DNA from 2 places in the Actinoplanes sp. ATCC 53533 genome. Region 2 is predicted to be linked to the other one. Evidence: riboswitches for the same ligand, from Rfam matches in the RefSeq annotation. Region 2 holds a riboswitch; the other holds the start of a gene.
The links. Region 2 has a riboswitch for thiamine pyrophosphate ahead of thiE (thiamine phosphate synthase). Riboswitches for the same ligand answer to the same signal wherever they lie in the genome.
Positions count from the first base shown of each region.

Region 1 (9,064 bases), on a different contig from region 2:
ATGACTACGTCTCCGCCGACGAGCTCGCCGGCCTGCGGGTCGCCGTCGTCGGCGGCGGCATCTCCGCTCTTCAGCAGCTCGAAGAGATCTCCCGGGTGGCAACCACGTTCTGGTACACGCGTCGGGAGCCCGTCTTCCGCGAGGGCATGTTCAACCCCGAGGCCGCCGGCCGCGAGATCATCGCCAAGGTCGTCGCCGACGTCGAAGCCGGCAAACCCACCGGGAGCGTCGTCTCCTACACCGAACTGGCCTGGACTCCGTACGCCCTCGCGGCGAAGGAGCGTGGGGCACTCGAACGCCGCCCCATGTTCACCGCGATCGAACCTCGCGGTGTCCGGGAGGCGGACGACTCCTTCACCCCGGTCGACGCCATCGTGTGGGCCACCGGGTTCAAGGCCGCGCTCGCCCACCTGGACCCCCTTGAACTGCGCAACAAGCTCGGCGGAATCACGATGCGCAGCACCCGGATCGCCGACGAGCCCCGCGTCCACCTCGTCGGATTCGGGCCATCCCAGTCGACAGTGGGCGCCAACCGGGCCGGCCGGGAGGCAGTCAACGCCCTCCTCAAGCATCTGCACAACGCCCTCACCCGCCCCGCGGATGGGACGTCGGCCCCCGGGTGACGGTGCACGGCCCGACGGTGTGGGCCGACGACCATGAGATCCGCGGCCGCCAAGGTGACGATGCTCCCCGAAGCGGCACGGCCTACGGCGCCAGCAACTTCCGCTACATCTGGCCCGCCGAGTGCGACCTCATGGCCAGGCTGGCCGGCCTGACGCTGGAGGAACGCGTGGCGGACTGGCACGGGAAGCCCTTCACCTCCGACAGCGAAATCCACGTATCCGTCCGGCGCGAGCCGAATGACGCCCAGCCGGGTCTCCGCCACTCGACCGCCGTGGGCGCGAGCCCGGCGGCTGCCGGCACGGCTGTGCGGCGGCGGGTGAGGCTCAGGTGTGCCGGACGATCGAGCCCGCGGTCATGTCGTGCAGGGTGCGGCCGTCCGAGCGGAAGACCATGAGGGAGTCGACGAGGCCGAAGATCCCGAATGTGACCGCGTTGGGGATCCAGAACAGGAGGCCCTTGATCAGGAACTCGCGCAGGAACATCCGGCCCCAGCCGAACGCCTCGCCCGTGTTCGCGTCGGCGACCACGTGGCCCAGCAGTTGCCGGCCCGGGGTCTGCCCGTTGCACCAGGTGATCATCGCCCAGATCAGCCAGCCGATACCGAAGGTCACCACGATGAGAAGCGCGTCCACCAGGAACGCTCCGAGCCGGCCGCCGGCGCTGACGAGCTGAAAAGCGGGCCGGGCCGGCCACTGCGGGGCCGGAGCCGGCGGGTAGACCGCCGGAGCGTTCGACGGCCACGCCGAGTAGGGCTGCAGGGCGTTGCCGGGCGGGGACGACACCTGACCGTAGGCCTGCGGCGGGTAGTGCGCCTGCTGCTGGGCAGGCGGGTACGGGCCCTGGAAGTGGGGTTCGGTCATGCTCCACAGCGCCCTTCATCGACTACCCAGCGTTGGCGTCCGTGACGCTACCCGGCATCCGGTGGTGATGGGCAGGACCGGTCACCCGCTTGCGGTAGGCCACCCGGCCGGACCCGGTGGTCCTGGCGTCGGCCCGTTCCGGCTTTCAGCCGATGATCGGGCGGAACAGTCCGGTCAGGACGCTGGTCGTCAGGGCCGCGGCGGACACCAGCGTCGCGCCGATCATGAGGGCCGCGTCGGCCCGGCCGAAGACCTGCCGGCGGGCGTACGTCCGGGGAGTGCCCGCGTCGAAGCCGCGCGCGTCCATCGCCACCGCCAGCCGGGTGCCCCGGCGGATCGCGCCGACCAGCAGGGCGAACGCGGTGGAGACGAAGAGTTTCACCCGGGCGACCGGGCTGCGCCCGGCGTCGATGCCGCGTGCCCGGCGGGCCAGGCTGAGCATCTGCCACTCCTGGCCGAGCAGTGGCACCAGCCGGAAGGCGGCCAGCGCGCCGATCGCGAACCGGGCCGGTGCCCGGACGTTCTGCACCAGGGCGTCGGCGAGGTCGGTGGGATCGGTGGTGGCGAAGACGATGATGCCCGGCAGTGCGATCGCGAAGACCCGCAACACCATGCCCAGCGCGGTGATCAGCACCCCCGTCGTCACCTCGAACGGCCCGAGCGTCGCCACCGTCGCCCCGGTGCGCTCGGCGGCGAACATCACCAGGGTGATCACGATGCCGCCGGCGGCGAGCACCAGCGGCCAGGCCCGCCGGAACAGGGTGCCGTAGCGCATCCCGAACAGCGGCAGCACGGCCAGTTCGACGGCCAGGGCGATGGTCGGGGTCAGCGGGTCCAGGGTGGCGATCAGCGGCGCGCTGAACAGCAGGGCGGCGGCGAGCTTGGCGACCGGGTTGCGCCGCGCGAGCGGTGCGGTGCTGGCCTCGAAGGTCGGCAGGGTGAGCGTCATGCGGCCCGTTCCAGCCGGTGGACGGAGTCGGCGACGGCCGCCACGAAGTCGGCGTCGTGGGTGACCGCGACGATGCCGTGGCCGTCGTCGCGCAGCCGGGCCAGCAGCTCGACCAGCTCGATCCAGGTGCGCCGGTCCTGGCCGAAGGTGGGCTCGTCCAGGACCAGCAGCCGGGGCGCGGTGGCCAGCGCGGTCGCGACGCTCAGCCGGCGCGCCTCGCCGCCGGAGAGGGTGTGCGGGTTCGCACCCGCCAGCTTCGCCAGCCGGAGTCGCTGGAGCAGCTCCTCGACGATCCTGCTCACCTCGGCCTCGGGGCGGCCGATCCGGCGCGGCCCGAGCGCGAGTTCGTCGGCGACCCGGTGGGTGACGAACTGGTGTTCCGGGTCCTGGAAGACCGAGCCGATCCGGGTGGTCAGATCAACGGCGCGCCACCGGTACGGCGCACCGCCACCTCGCGCGTCGATCGTGCCGGACGTGGGCTTCAGCAGGCCGCCGAGCAGCAGCGCGAGAGTGGACTTACCCGCCCCGTTGGGACCCGTCACGGCCAGCACCTCGCCGGCCCGGGCGGTCAGCGTGGCGGGCGGGAGGCGATGTCGCAGGGTGACGGCGTCGGCGCGGACCAGGGAATCACCCGGACCGGTCACGGCCTTGCGGGCGGCGACGGCGTGGCCCGGCACCCAGACCCCCTCCTCCGCCAGGCGGTCGCCGTGCGCGGCGAAGACCGCGCCCGGCGGGCCGTCGGCGCGGACCCCGCCGCCCGGCTCCAGCACGACCACCCGGTCGACCAGCGTCAGCGCCTCCGCGACCCGGTGCTCCACGATGATCAGTGTGGTGTCGTCGTCGAGGGCCCGGGCGATCGCCGACCGGATCAGGGCGGCCCCGGCCGGGTCGAGGTTCGCGGTCGGCTCGTCGAGCAGCAGCAGGCCGGGCCGCAGCGCGAGGGTGCCGGCCAGGGCGAGCCGTTGCTGCTCCCCGCCGGACAGCGCCGCGGTGGGCCGGTCCCGGCCGTAGCCGAAGCCGACCCGGTGCAGCGCCTCGTCGACGCGGGGCCAGATCTCGGCGGCCGGGACCCCGCGGTTTTCCAGCCCGAACGCCACGTCGTCGCCGCTGCGCGACATGACCAGTTGGGTCTGCGGGTCCTGGAAGACGATGCCGACCCGCTCGCGGGCCTTGCGTGGGTCGAGGCCGTCGATCTCTGCTGTGCCCTCGGCCTCACCCGAGTCGTCGGGCAACAGCCCGGCGAGCGCCGCGAGCAGGGTGGACTTGCCGGCCCCGGACGGACCGAGCAGCAGCACCCGCTCGCCGTGCGCGATGCGCAGGTCGACCCCGCGCACCGCCCACGCCTTGCGGCCGGCGTGCCGCCACCCGAACCCCCGCAGGACCACCTCGCCCATGATTTAGACGGCGGCGCGTTCGCGGCCCGACGCGAACCGGTCCAGCACGCCGGTCTGCGCCAGCGCCCGGGCCAGCAGGACGCTGCCCAGGCCCGCCACGAGCACGGCACTGACCGTGGTGATCGCGATGTACGGCAGCCGCAGCGTCGCCCAGGACGTCCCGCCATACCAGACGAAGGCGTCGTAGACGGACGCGGCGATGCCGGCCGCGGCCGCCGCCAGCAGGGCGACCGGCAGCTTCCACACCTTGTACGCGAACACGGCGAAGACCAACTCGGCCGCGGCCGCCTCGAGCGGGCCCTGCAGCACCAGGGTCCAGCCCCAGCTCGTGCCGAGCGCGACCGACACCAGCGCGGCCAGCGTCAGGGTGTAGAAGGCGGCGCCCGGCTTGCGGATCACCAGGGCGCCGAGGACGGCCGGCACCAGCCAGACGCCGTACAGGATCGCCCGGCCGGGCAGCGGGATGGCGTCCGCCGGGCCGTTCCAGAGCAGGCCCCAGGCCCAGAAGATGACGCCGAAAGCGACCGCGAGGATCGAGGCGATGACGATGTCGATGGTGCGCCAACGATGGTTCATGTGATGTGCCTCCCAGCTCGTACCGGGAGGGGACGCTGCACCGCGCCGGGGACGTCTCCCGGACACGGCGCGGCTGGAGAAAGACCGAGCTCCCTGCGCTGGCATTACCCAGATCAGGTTCGAGGGTCTGCGGTGTCACCCGCACTCTCAGCGCTGCGCGCTCCCCTGTCGGTGAAGCCTGTTATCGATGGAACTTGTCGTCAACAAGCTTCATTGCATGTGTTTCGATGACGCTAACACCGTACGGCCGTACGGAACAGCGTAGGAGGCGTCACATGCAGATCGAGGCCAGAGGGCTCACCTTCGACGTGTACGAGGGCGGCCCGGCCGATGGCGCCCCGGTGCTTCTGCTGCATGGATTCCCGCAGGACCACCGCGAGTTCGACCTGATCCTGCCCCGGCTGCACGCCGCCGGGCTGCGCACCTACGCCCTCGACCAGCGCGGCTACTCGCCCGGCGCGCGGCCGGCCGCGGTCGCCGACTACCGGCTCGATGAACCGACCGCCGACGCGATCGCCGTGCTGGACGCGCTCGGGGTCGACAAGGCGCACGTCATCGGGCACGACTGGGGCGCGTCGGTGGCCTGGCTGCTCGCCGCCGGGCATCCCGACCGGGTCAAGACGCTCACCGCGGTCTCGGTGCCGCACCCGCGCGGGCTCAGCGTCGCCCTGCACAACCAGCCCTCGCAGAAGCTGCGCTTCGCCTACATGGGCGTGTTCCGTTCCCGGGCCGCCGAGCGGCTGCTGCTCGGCGCCGGCGGCACCGCGCTGCGCCGGATGATGCGCCCGATCGGCGCCCGGGCCGGGCTGTACGCGACGGCGATGAGCGAGCCCGGCCGGCTCACCGCCGCCCTGAACTGGTATCGCGCGATCTCCAGCGGTCAGTTCGACGAGGTCGGCAAGGTCACCGTGCCGACCACGTACGTGTGGAGCGACGGTGATCCGGCCGTCGGCAGGCCGGCGGCGCTGGCCACCGCCACCTGGGTCGCGGCCGACTACCGGTTCGTGGCCCTGCGCGGGATCGGGCACTGGGTGCCGGAGGAGGCGCCGCGCGCCCTCGCCGACGTGGCGCTGGCACGCATCGGCGTTTGACGCTGTCCGGCAACGGGCAATCCTGCGGCCACCGACGAGGAGGTGCGATGGCCGCGGAGCAGCGACGGAGCAAGCATGAAACCGAGAAGGAGCGGTGGGACCGCAATTTCGGGGACCTACTGCAGGAACTGCGCGTGGCCCAGACGGGCGTGCAGATCCTCTTCGCGTTCCTGCTGACCCTGCCCTTCAGCAACGGCTTCCCGAAGACGACCGCCTTCCAGAAGGACACCTACATCGTCGCGTTGCTCGCCGCCGCCGCGGCGACCGCGATGATCATTTCGCCGGTGGCCTTCCACCGGGCGCTGTTCCGCCAGGGCCGCAAGCCGGAACTGGTCCGCTACGCGCACCGGATGGCCACCGGCGGGCTGGCCTTCATGCTGATCGCGATGGTCAGCAGTGTGCTGCTGATCACCGACTACCTGACCAACATCTGGGTGGCGCTGGCGCTGACCGGGATCGCCGCCCTGTTCTTCCTGACCTTCTGGGCCGCCATCCCGTGGTCGCGCCGCCACTGGGCCGACGACGACGAGGACGACGTCTACGAGGAGGAGGCGGCGGAGCCTAGCGAGCCTTCGCGGGCTTGAGCCCGAGCTCCTTGAGCTCGAGCGCGGCCAGCGCCCGCACCGCCGCAGCGTCGCCGTTGCGCCAGGACTGGGCGATGTCCGGGCCCAGCTTCGCCAGTTCGTTCAGCGGCCGGCTGGCCAGCGCCCGCAACGCCAGCAGGTCCTGGCCGGCCGGCTCGTTGCGGACCTTGGCGGCCACCGCGGCCCGGCGCATCCAGCGCAGCCGCAGCGGCAGCCAGAGAAACAGCACCAGGGCCAGCGGGACCGCGATGATCAGCAGGGCCATGGTCAGCGCCAGGTTGTCCACGACCTCCTGCTGCTGGCGGCCGGCCTCGGCGAGCGACTTCGCGGCGTCGGCGGCGCTGTTGAACGGCGCGGTCAGCTCGTCGCCGACCAGCGGCACCCGGCCCACCTTGCCGCCGATGTCACCGAGGTTGCCGGCGATGCCGGTGCCCGCCTCCTGCAGTTTCTGCCCGGGCACCCCGAGCTTCTCGACCATGTCGTTGATCCAGATCCCGGCCCGGATCCAGGCATAGACCCAGAACACGACCAGAAGATCGGTGAGCAGCTGACGGATGGCGGTGGGCAGCCGATCGGCGTACATCTTCACGCGCCACAGCCTCCCACGGCCGGCCTAGGAGCGCTTGGCCGCGCAATCCGGGCAGGTGCCGAAGATCTCCATGGTGTGCGAGACGTCGACGAAGCCGTGCCGGCCGGCGACCTTCTCCGCCCAGGTCTCGACGGCCGGGCCCTCCACCTCGACGGCCCGCCCGCAGGAGCGGCAGACCAGATGGTGGTGGTGGCCCTGGCTGCACCGGCGGTAGAGATGCTCACCGCCGGGCGGGCGCATCACGTCGATCTCGCCGGCGTCCGCCAGGCCCTGCAGCGTGCGGTAGACGGTGGTCAGGCCGACCCGTTCCCCCCGCTCACGCAGGATGGCGTGCAGGTCCTGGGCGCTGTTGAAACCCTCGGCGTCGGCGAGGACCGCGCTGACCGCGCTGCGCTGTTTCGTGTTTCGGACCACGGTGCTCTCGTCGGTCATGCTGAGCCTCCTTCGTCATGCTCTCCCGGCCCTCGCGGTTGCGGCCGCGGCGCGGCCCGGCGTCGCTCGGTGCAGTCGATCATGACCCTTCCCTGGCGTGGCTGACGGCGTCGGCGACGATGTGGGCGACATGTTCGTCCACGAGTGAGTATGCGATCTCCCGCCCCCGTCGCGCACCTCGGACCACGCCGGCGCCCCGCAACACCCGCAGGTGTTGCGAGACCAGCGGCTGCGGAGCGCCCAGCTTTTCCACCAACTCGTGCACGCAGCGTTCGCCGGCGCCGAGCTCGGCGACGATCGCCACCCGGATCGGCGCGGACAGCGCGCGCAGCAGCTCACCGGCTGCCTCGTACGCCTCGTAGCCGGTGGTCGTCACCGGATTCACGTTACTGCTCATCGGGCTTCCGCCCGCAGGACGACCTCGGGCGGTTCGAGCTGGGCCGTGGCGCGTTGCGGGGCCGGGCTCGCGCGGCGGCGCAGCACCCGCCAGACCGCCGCGCCGACGGTGATGGCGAGGAAGACCGCGATGGCCAGGATCACGATCGTGGCGCCCGGCGCGGTGTCCACCTCGCCGGCCAGCGTGACGCCGGCGGCGGCGGCGCCCACCCCGATCACCATGGCCGTGGTCATCGTGCTGAGGAACCCGCGGGTGACCTGCTGGGCCGCCGCGACCGGCACCACCATCAGCGCGCTGACCAGCAACAACCCGACGGTGCGCATGGCGATCGTGACGGTCACCGCGGTGGTCACGGCCATCAGCAGATTGAGGGTACGGACGGGGAGCCCCGACACCCGGGCGTACTCCTCGTCGTTGCAGACCGCGAACAGCGCCTGCCGCAGCCCCAGCATCGCGATCAGCACCGCGACGCCCAGCACGGCGATGACGGTCAGGTCCTGCCGCGACGTGGTGGTCAGCGAGCCGAACAGGAACTGCATCAGGTTGGCGTTGCTGCTGTCGTCGGAGAGCCCGACCAGCACCACCCCGCCCGCGATGCCGCCGTAGAAGAGCAGGGCCAGGGCCAGGTCGCCGGAGGTACGGCCACGCTCGCGCACCAGTTCCACGCCGATCGCCCCGATGACGGAGACCACGACCGCGGTCAGCACCGGGGACTGGTGCAGCAGCAGTCCCACCCCGACGCCGGTGAGCGCGACGTGCCCGATGCCGTCGCCGATCAGCGACATCCGCCGCTGCACCAGATAGATGCCGAGCGCGGGGGCGACCAGACCGATGATCAGCGCGCCGGTCAGCGCGCGCACCATGAAGTCGTACTGAAAGAGGTCCAAGTCTTCAGCCCTCTCAAGGGTGGCGGCGGGGGCGGGGGGCCATGTCAGCCGGCCGGCATTCTGTCGGTGGGGGCGACGCAGATCCGGGCCCGTTCGGCCTCGGCGTGCGGGTGGACGTGGTCGTGTCCGGGCTGGGCGTGGTGGCCGGCGGGCTCGGGCACCGCACCCTCGTACGCGATCCGGCCGTGGTGCACGACCACGGCCTTGTCGATCAGCGGCTCGATCGGCCCGAGCTCATGGGCGACCAGCAGGATCGTGCCGCCCGCGCCGGCGAAGCGGCCCAGGGCCGCGGCGAACGCGTCCTGGCTGGCCGCGTCCACGCCGGCTGTGGGCTCGTCCAGGACGAGCAGGTCCGGGCGCCCGGCCAGGGCGCGGGCGATCAGGGTGCGCTGCTGCTGGCCGCCGGAGAGCGTGCTGACCGGGTCGCCGATCCGCTCCAGCAGGCCGACGTCCGCCAGGGCGGCGCGGACGGCCTCCCGGTCGGCGGCGCCGGACGGGCGGAAGATGCCCCGGCGGGCCAGCCGCCCCGACGCGACGATCTCGCCGACGGTCGCGGGCACGCCGCTGCCGGCGCCCATCCGCTGCGGGACGTAGCCGATCCGGGCCCACTGCCGGAACCGGCGCTGCGGGGTGCCGAACAGGGTGATCTCGCCGGCCGTCATCGGCACCAGGCCGAGGATG
Region 1 covers NZ_QHHV01000031.1:453-9,516, forward strand. Annotated here, with positions in the region: partial or broken gene DMB66_RS12105 (NAD(P)-binding domain-containing protein) at 1-623, shown strand, start outside; gene DMB66_RS12115 (RDD family protein) at 948-1,484, opposite strand; gene DMB66_RS12120 (energy-coupling factor transporter transmembrane protein EcfT) at 1,630-2,433, opposite strand; gene DMB66_RS12125 (ABC transporter ATP-binding protein) at 2,430-3,827, opposite strand; gene DMB66_RS12130 (ECF transporter S component) at 3,831-4,403, opposite strand; TPP riboswitch at 4,476-4,580, opposite strand; gene DMB66_RS12135 (alpha/beta fold hydrolase) at 4,679-5,494, shown strand; gene DMB66_RS12140 (DUF6328 family protein) at 5,542-6,078, shown strand; gene DMB66_RS12145 (hypothetical protein) at 6,056-6,661, opposite strand; gene DMB66_RS12150 (Fur family transcriptional regulator) at 6,692-7,099, opposite strand; gene DMB66_RS12155 (metalloregulator ArsR/SmtB family transcription factor) at 7,179-7,496, opposite strand; gene DMB66_RS12160 (metal ABC transporter permease) at 7,493-8,383, opposite strand; gene DMB66_RS12165 (metal ABC transporter ATP-binding protein) at 8,428-9,064, opposite strand, start outside.
Region 1: it holds a riboswitch for thiamine pyrophosphate, as region 2 does, so the genes downstream of both, DMB66_RS12130 (ECF transporter S component) here and thiE (thiamine phosphate synthase) in region 2, are expected to answer to the same signal.

Region 2 (9,064 bases):
CCTGTCCGGCCCGGAGGTGCCCGGCTTGAACCTGCCCGGCCCGGAGGTGCCCGGCTTGAACCTGCCCGGCTTGGAGGTGCGCGGCCTGGACGTGCGCGGCCTGGGCGGGTCCGGTTCGGATCTGGGTGGCCTGGAGCTTGGCTGACTGGCGGGCGACGGCCTGCCGGATGATCGCTCGGCGGGCGCGGGCCTGGCCGGCCTGGGCCTGGCGGACCAGCGCCTGCGGGTTCAGCAACGCGAGTCCGCCTGCCGGGCTCGCGCGGTGGGCGGAGCGGGGGTGTGCGTCGCCAGGCATGCAGGTCACGGTAGGAGGGCACCGTGATCGATGGACGCACAGGCTGTGCGGCACCCTCGGCTGGCCTGGCGTCGTTGTACTCCCGACGTTGGGGGAGGATGGGCGCGTGACCGCCGACCATTATTTCAGCGCCGAGCCCGCTGCTCCTGAGAAGCGGAGCCGCATCCAGTTCACCGCCGCTGGGCGCGCCTATGACCTGGCCGTCGCGGGTGGGGTGTTCTCCGCCGGGCGGCTCGATCCCGGGACGGCCGTACTGCTGCGCAAGGGTGACCTGCCCACCGCCGCGACCACCGGCACCCTGCTCGATCTCGGCTGTGGCTACGGCCCGATCGCGTGTGTGCTCGCGAGCGAGGCGCCGGCCGCCACCGTGCACGCGATCGACGTCAATGCCCGTGCCCGGGCCCTGACAGCCGAGAACGCGGCGGCTCTCGGGCTCGCCGACCGGGTGCTCGTCGCGGCCCCGGACGAGGTGCCCGCCGACGTCACTTTTGCCCAGATCTGGAGTAATCCGCCCACCCACGTCGGCAAGGCCGAGCTGCACGCCTTGCTGGAGCGGTGGCTGCCCCGGCTGGCGCCCGATGGTGTCGGCTGGCTGGTGATCAACCGGAACCTGGGTGGTGATTCGCTGCACACCTGGCTCACGTCAATGGGCTGGGATGTGGCGCGAACGGCCAGCCAGCGGGGGTTCCGGGTGCTGCGGGTGACCGGGAAAACCAACTGACCCACGACAGCTTGTCGGGGAGGATGCTCGCGTGGGCTATGTAGACGTGTCCGGAGTTGGATTTGTGCTGCCGGACGGCCGGGAGCTCTTCTCCGACGTGTCCTTCCGGGTCGGCGAGGGTGCGAAGGTGGCGCTGGTCGGGCCGAACGGGGCCGGCAAGACCACGCTGCTGCGGTTGATCGCCGGGGACACGCCCACGCCGATCGGCAGCGTCGCGCGCACCGGCGGGCTCGGCGTGATGCGCCAGTTCATCGGCATGATCGGCGATGACCGTACCCTCGACGACCTGGCGCTGTCGCTGGTCGCGCCGCCGCTGCGGGCCGCGGGTGCGCTGCTGGCCGCGGCCCAGTCCGCGCTGGAGGGCGAGCCGGACGCCGAGAAGGCCCAGATCGCCTACGCCAACGCCATCGCCGGCTGGGGCGAGGCGGGCGGCTATGACGCCGAGGTGCTCTTCGATGTCGTGGCCGTCGCTATCCTCGGCAAGCCGTGGGAGGAGGTCCGGCATCGTCCGGTGCGGACGCTCTCCGGCGGTCAGCAGAAGCGGTTCGCGCTCGATCTGCTGCTGCGTGGCGGCGACGAGGTGCTGCTGCTCGACGAGCCGGACAACTTCCTCGACGTGCCCGGCAAGCGCTGGCTGGAGGAGCGGCTGCGCGAGTCGCCGAAGTCGGTGCTCTACGTCTCGCACGACCGGGAGTTGCTGGCCCGGACGGCGAGCAGGGTCGTGGCCGTCGAGGGCGGCGGAGCCTGGACGCATCCGGGCGGCTTCGCGTCCTGGCACGAGGCCCGGTCCGATCGCCACGAACGGCTGCTGGAGCTGCGCCGGCGCTGGGACGAGGAGCACGAGAAGCTGCGCGAGCTGGTCCTCACGCTGCGGACCAAGTCGGCGTTCAACGACGGGCTGGCGTCGCGGTATCAGGCGGCGCAGACGCGGCTGCGCAAGTTCGAGGAGGCCGGGCCGCCGCCGTTGCCGCCCAAGGAGCAGTCGCTGCGGATGAACCTGCGCGGCGGCCGGACGGGCAAGCGGGCGGTGATGTGCACCGGGCTCGAACTGGAGAATCTGACATTCCCGTTCGACCTGGAGATCTGGTACGGCGACCGGGTCGCGGTGCTGGGCGCCAACGGCACGGGCAAGTCCCACTTCCTGCGGCTGCTCGCGGCCGGTGGCACCGCGCCCGACGTGGACAACAAGCCGGTCGATGGCGCGCCGCTGGCCCACGTCGCGCACAACGGCGTCGCCCGGCTCGGCGCCCGGGTCCGGCCGGGTCACTTCTCCCAGACGCACGACCGGCCGGAGCTGCTGAAACGTACCCTGGTGGAAATCCTCTGGCGGGGTGACGACCACCGGTCCGGGATGGACCGCGCGGGCGCGATGAAGGCCCTGAACCGCTACGAGCTCGCCGCCCAGGGAGATCAGATCTTCGGCACGCTGTCCGGCGGGCAGCAGGCGCGTTTCCTGGTGCTGCTGCTGGAGCTCTCCGGTGCGACGGTGCTGCTGCTCGACGAGCCGACGGACAACCTGGACCTGGCGTCGGCCGAGGCGCTGGAGGAGGGGCTGCAGGCGTTCGAGGGCACGGTGATCGCGGTGACCCACGACCGCTGGTTCACCCGGGGCTTCGACCGCTTCGTCCTCTTCCAGAGCGACGGCGAGGTCGTGGAGACCCCCGAGCCGGTCTGGGACGTGCGCTGATCTCCTCGCCCGTCTTCGCCTGGGAGCCGGCGCCCGTTCCCGCAGCGTGCGGGCGCTGCGCGACCGTGTGACCACCCACAGTGGAGGAAGGCGGGGGTTTACGGGCGGCGGGAGGCGGGTTACCGTCTGCTCGGAAACAACCCCACGGGAGTCCGGTGCACCGGGCTGAGAGGGGGGCTGTCGCGGCCCCCGACCGTCGAACCTGATCCGGATCATGCCGGCGCAGGGAGGAGCGCGTTGTGGGCCCTGCTTTTCCGCACCTGCACGTCATCACGGATGCCCGGCCCGGCCGGCAGCCGCTGCTGGTGGTGGCGGCCGCGATCGCCGCCGCCCAGCGGTTGGGCGGCTGCGACCGGCTGGCGGTCCAGGTCCGCGTCGAGGACGACGTCAGCGACCGCGACGCCTACGAACTGGCCGACGCCGTCCTGGAGCTGTGCCGCCCGTACAGGGTGTTGTGCCTGGTCAATGACCGGCTGCACGTGGCGCTCGCGGTCGGCGCGGACGGCGGGCACGTGGGCGCCGCCGACCTGCCGGTCGCGGTGGCCCGCAAGGTCCTCGGTCCGGTGAGCGTGCTGGGCGCCACCTGCCGGGACGTCGCCGCGGCGCGGGCGGCGCGCCGCGCCGGAGCCTCCTATCTCGGAGTCGGGCCGGCGTTCGCGACCACCACGAAGACCGGACTGCCGGGCCCGCTCGGGCCCGACGCGGTGGGCGTGGTCGCGGCTGCCGTGCCGGACACACCCATCGTCGCCATCGGGGGAGTGACCGCCGGCAACGCGCGGTCGCTGATCGGCGCCGGTGCCGCCGCGGTCGCGGTGGTCGGCGCCGTCGCGGCCGCGGCGGATCCGGGCCGGGCCACCGAGGACCTGTTACGGGCGCTGGGATGACGGCGACCGAGGTCATGGTCGTCGGCGGCGGCATCATCGGGCTCTCGATCGCCTGGCGGTGTCGGCAGCGCGGATTGACGGTGACCGTCCACGACCGCGGTGGCGACGACGGTGCCTGGTACGCGGCCGCGGGCATGCTCGCCCCGGCCGGCGAGGCGGGATTCGGTCAGCGGGCGCTGACCGGGCTCATGGTCGACTCCGCGGCGCGGTGGCCGGGGTTCGCCGCCGAGCTGGAGCGGGAGAGCGGGATCGATGTCGGCTACGACGAGGTGGGCACGTTGAGCGTCGCGCTCACCGCCGACGACTTGGCCGAGGCGCGCCGGCTCTGGGAATACCGGCGCGAGCACGGGCTCGGGGTGAATTCGCTGCTGCCCAGCGTTCTCCGCGAGCTGGAGCCGGCGTTGTCACCCCGGCTGCGCGGCGGCGCGCACGCCCCGGACGACCGTCAGGTCGACCCGCGCCGGGTCGTCGCCGCCCTGCGCGCGACCCTGGGCCCGGCGATCGTGCCTGACCTGATCGAGCCCGAGCCCGGGTTCGTCCAGCCCAACCAGCACCCGACGTCAGGCGAAGCGGTCGAAGCCGGCCCGGCCGCCAGGCTGGATGGGGCTGAGCAGAGCGCGGCGCGAGCGGATCGGGCCGTCGTGATCGCGGCGGGTGCCGGGACCGCCGCGCTGACCGGGTTGCCGGTGCGGCCGGTCAAGGGTCTCGTGCTGCGGCTGCGCGGCGAGCCCGGCCTGCTCCGGCACGTGATCAGCGGCTGGGCCGACGGGCGGCACGTCTATCTCGTGCCCCGCGCCGACGGCGAGGTGGTCGTCGGCGCGACCCAGGAGGAACGGGCCGACGCCACGGTCACCGCCGGGCAGGTGCTCGAGCTGCTGCGCGCGGCCACCGACCTGGTGCCTGAGCTGGGTGAATGCGACCTGGTCGAGACCCTCGTGCGGCACCGGCCGGCCACCCCCGACAACGCGCCGCTGCTCGGCGCGCACACCGGTGGCGTGATCGTCGCCGCCGGGCACCACCGCAACGGGGTGCTGCTCGCCCCCGTCACCGCCGATCTGATCGCCGAACTGGTGGCGACCGGGAAGTCGGCGCCACTGCTGGACGCGTTCGCACCGGGGAGGTTCGGATGAAGGTCATCGTCAACGGCGCCGCGCGGGACGTCGATGTGGTCAGCGTCGAGGCGCTGGTCGAACAGCTGACCACCGCCCGGCGTGGCGTCGCGGTCGCCGTCAACGGCGAGGTGGTGCCGCGCTCCTCGTGGCCCGCCGCGCGGTTGCGCGACGGCGACCGGGTCGAGGTGCTCACCGCGGCGCAGGGGGGCTGACATGTTCGGCGAGTCCCGGCTGATCCTGGGCACCGGCGGTGCGGAGAGCCTCGCCGCACTGGAGGCGGCCGTCGTCGCCTCGGGCACCGAGCTGGTCACGGTCGCGTTGCGCCGGGTCGACGCCGCGGGGCCCGGCCTGCTGCCGATGCTCGACCGGCTCGGCATGCGCATCCTGCCGAACACCGCGGGGTGTTACACCGCCGCCGACGCGGTGAAGGCCGCCCATCTCGCCCGCGACGCGTTCGAGACGGACCTGGTGAAGCTCGAGGTCATCGGGGACGATCGGACCCTGCTGCCGGACGGCGTCGAGCTGCTGCGGGCGGCCGAGACGCTGGTCGCGGACGGGTTCCAGGTGCTGCCCTACACCAGCGACGATCCGATCCTCGCGCGCCGGCTGGCCGACGCCGGGTGCGCGGCGGTGATGCCCGCCGGCGCCCCGATCGGGTCGGGCCTGGGGATCTCCAATCCCCATCACATCCGGCTCATCCGCGACAGCGTGGACGTGCCGGTGATCCTCGACGCGGGGATCGGCACCGCCTCGGACGCCGCGCTGGCGATGGAGCTGGGCTGCGACGCGGTGCTGATCGCCAGCGCCGTCACCCGCGCCGTCGACCCGGCGCGGATGGCCGCGGCGATGCGGCACGCCGTCGTGGCGGGCCGGCTGGCCTTCGGTGCCGGGCGGATCCCGAAGCGGTATCACGCCCTGGCATCCACATCGGACGAGGGGCAGCCGGCATGGTGATCCCGTCCGGCGTGGTCGTGCTCACCGACCGCCGGCTCGCGGCGCGGCCGCTCCCCGAGGTCGTCGCGGCGGCGATCCGCGGCGGCGCCGCCTGGGTCGTGCTGCGTGAAAGAGATCTGGGGTACGGCGAGAGGCGCGCCCTCGCCGAGAGCCTGCGTGCGGTGGTTCCGGTGGGGCGCCTCGTGATCGCGGGCCCGGACCCGCTCGGTGGCGACGCCGTGCACCTCTCGGCCGCCGACCCGGTGCCCGCTGGCGTCGGCTTGATCGGCCGCTCGTGCCACGGAGTGCCACGATTGTCCACCGAGGACTACGTGACGCTGTCGCCGGTCTACCCCACGCCGACCAAGCCCGGCTATGGTCCGGCGCTCGGACCGTCGAGGGCGGCTGCCCTGGCCGGTGCGGTGCCCTGGCTGGCACTGGGTGGCGTGCACTCGCCGGAGCGGGCCGCCGCCTGCGCGGCGGCCGGGGCGGCCGGGATCGCCATCCTGGGTGCGGTGATGCGGGCGGACGATCCAGAAGCGGTGACCCGAGCCCTGGCCGACGCATTCGCCGCCGCAGCGGCGGGGATGCGGGCGGGTGGCCCAGCGGCGGTGATCCGGTCTGAAGCGGGCGTCGAGGTGGGGGTGCGGGCGGGTGGCCCAGGAGCGGTGATCCGGTCTGAAGCGGGCGTCGGGGCAGGGGTGCGGGCGGGTGGTTCGGGAGCGGTGATCCGGTCTGAGACGGGCGCCGAGCCGGGGGTGTGGGCATGACGCCGGTCGTGGTGCTGACCATCGCCGGCTCCGACAGTGGGGGCGGGGCCGGGATTCAGGCCGATCTCAAGACCTTTGCCGCGCTCGGTGCCTACGGCGTGTCGGTGCTCACCGCCGTCACCGCCCAGAACACCCGCGGCGTGCGGGCGATCCACCCGGTGCCGGTGGACGTGGTGGCGGCCCAGCTGGACGCGGTGTTGGCGGACCTGGCCCCGGCCGCCGTGAAGGTCGGCATGATCGGGGATCCGGCGGTGGCCGAGCTGATCGCTTCCCGGGTCGGTGAGCTGCCGAACCTGGTGGTCGATCCGGTGCTCGTGGCCACCAGCGGCAGCCGGCTGTCGGACCTCGGCGCGGTCACGCCGCTGCTGCCGTACCGCTGCGTTTTGACGCCGAACCGGCAGGAAGCCGGCGCCTTGCTCGGTCGCCGGGTGACGACGGCGGCGGAGGCGGCCGACGCGGCCGCGGCGCTGGCGGCGCGGGGGCCGGGCACGGTCGTGGTCACCGGCAGCGAGTCGGCGGTGGACGTGCTGCACGCGGACGGCGTCACCACGGTGCTCGACGGCGATCCGGTGCCGAGCGGCAACAACCACGGATCGGGCTGCACCTTCTCGTCCGCGATCGCGGTGCGGCTGGCCCTGGGCGATCCGCTGCCGGTCGCGGTGCGCGCCGCGAAGGACTACGTCGGGCGGGCGCTCGCCGGCTCCCGCGACTGGAAGCTCGGCTCGGGCCCGGGCCCGCTGGACCACTTCGGCTTCGCTACCTGACCGGCTCTACCGGCGTTCGGCGGCGCCTCGCTGCCGTGTGCCGTCCTTTTTGAACTAGTTTAGGAGGAACCGTGAGGCGCAAGGTGTACGTCGAGGGCTCGCGTTCGGACCTGCGGGTGCCGTTCGCCGAGATCGAACTGACCGGGGACAACCCGCCGGTCCGGCTCTACGACACGTCGGGTCCCGGCAGCGACCCGGAGGTGGGCCTGCCGCCGCTGCGCGGTCCGTGGATCGCCGAGCGCGGCGACGTGGCGCCGGTGGCCGGCGCGGGTACGCCGCTGGCCGGCACCCGGCCCACCCAGCTCGCCTACGCCCGGGCCGGGATCGTCACGCCGGAGATGGAGTTCGTCGCGATCCGGGAGAACGTCGAGGCCGAGGTGGTCCGGGAGGAGATCGCGGCCGGGCGCGCGGTGCTGCCGGCCAACATCAACCATCCGGAGATCGAACCGATGATCATCGGGTCGCGCTTCCTGGTGAAGATCAACGCGAACATCGGCACGTCCGCGGTGACGTCGTCGGTGGCCGAGGAGGTGGAGAAGCTGACCTGGGCCACCCGCTGGGGCGCCGACACCGTGATGGACCTGTCCACCGGCAAGCGCATCCACGAGACCCGCGAGGCGATCGTGCGCAACTCGGCGGTGCCGATCGGCACGGTGCCGATCTACCAGGCGCTGGAGAAGGTCGACGGCGACCCGGTGAAGCTCTCCTGGGAGGTGTTCCGGGAGACCGTGATCGAGCAGGCCGAGCAGGGCGTCGACTACATGACCGTGCACGCCGGGGTGCTGCTGCCGTACGTGCCGCTGGCGGTGGACCGGGTCACCGGCATCGTGTCGCGCGGCGGCTCGATCATGGCGGCCTGGTGCCTCGCGCACCACACCGAGAACTTCCTCTACACCAACTTCGCCGAGCTCTGCGAGCTTCTCGCGCGCTACGACGTCACCTTCTCGCTCGGTGACGGGCTGCGGCCGGGGTCCATCGCGGACGCCAACGACGCGGCGCAGTTCGCCGAGCTGCGCACCCTGGGGGAGCTGACGCACATCGCCTGGGAGCACGGCGTGCAGGTGATGATCGAAGGGCCGGGCCACGTGCCGATGCACAAGATCAAGGAGAATGTCGACCTGCAGCAGGAGCTGTGTGGCGGGGCGCCGTTCTACACCCTCGGTCCACTCACGACGGACATCGCGCCCGCGTACGACCACATCACGTCGGCCATCGGCGCGGCGATGATCGGCATGTTCGGCACCGCGATGCTCTGCTACGTCACGCCCAAGGAGCACCTGGGACTGCCTGACCGGGACGACGTGAAGGCCGGGGTGATCGCGTACAAGATCGCGGCGCACGCCGCCGACCTGGCCAAGGGTCACCCGGGCGCGCAGGACTGGGACGACGCGCTGAGTAAGGCCCGCTTCGAGTTCCGCTGGGAGGACCAGTTCAACCTGGCGCTGGACCCGGAGACCGCGCGGGCCTATCACGACGCGACCCTGCCGGCCGCGCCCGCGAAGACGGCACATTTCTGCTCGATGTGCGGGCCGAAGTTCTGCTCGATGAAGATCAGTCAGGAGCTCAAGGAATATGCGGCGCAGGGGATGAAGGACAAGAGCGAGGAGTTTCTTTCCGCCGGCGGAAAGGTCTACTTGCCTATCGTCTAATGAGAGGGCTCGGCTCAGAGCTTGTAAAAGTTGACGTAGTGGTCGGGGGTGAACCAGGTCTCACGGGTGGACCGGTTCACCACGATCCGGTACGCGTCCCGCGCGGCACCGTTGGCCCGGGGGTAGACGTCGTACTCGTTGTAGTTGGCGTTCGCGGGCAGCTGGCCCTCGCGGTTCTGGAACGTGCCACCGGTGAAGTTGTACCGGCCGTAGGGCCAGCTGTACCAGCCCCGGCTGGTCGGCCAGCCG
Region 2 covers NZ_QHHV01000030.1:9,569-18,632, forward strand. Annotated here, with positions in the region: gene DMB66_RS11865 (hypothetical protein) at 1-145, shown strand, start outside; gene DMB66_RS11870 (class I SAM-dependent methyltransferase) at 402-1,016, shown strand; gene DMB66_RS11875 (ABC-F family ATP-binding cassette domain-containing protein) at 1,048-2,703, shown strand; TPP riboswitch at 2,838-2,949, shown strand; gene thiE (thiamine phosphate synthase) at 2,964-3,587, shown strand; gene thiO (glycine oxidase ThiO) at 3,584-4,717, shown strand; gene thiS (sulfur carrier protein ThiS) at 4,714-4,911, shown strand; gene DMB66_RS11895 (thiazole synthase) at 4,913-5,653, shown strand; partial or broken gene DMB66_RS11900 (thiamine phosphate synthase) at 5,647-6,225, shown strand; gene thiD (bifunctional hydroxymethylpyrimidine kinase/phosphomethylpyrimidine kinase) at 6,399-7,166, shown strand; gene thiC (phosphomethylpyrimidine synthase ThiC) at 7,238-8,815, shown strand; gene DMB66_RS11915 (ribonuclease domain-containing protein) at 8,830-9,064, opposite strand, start outside.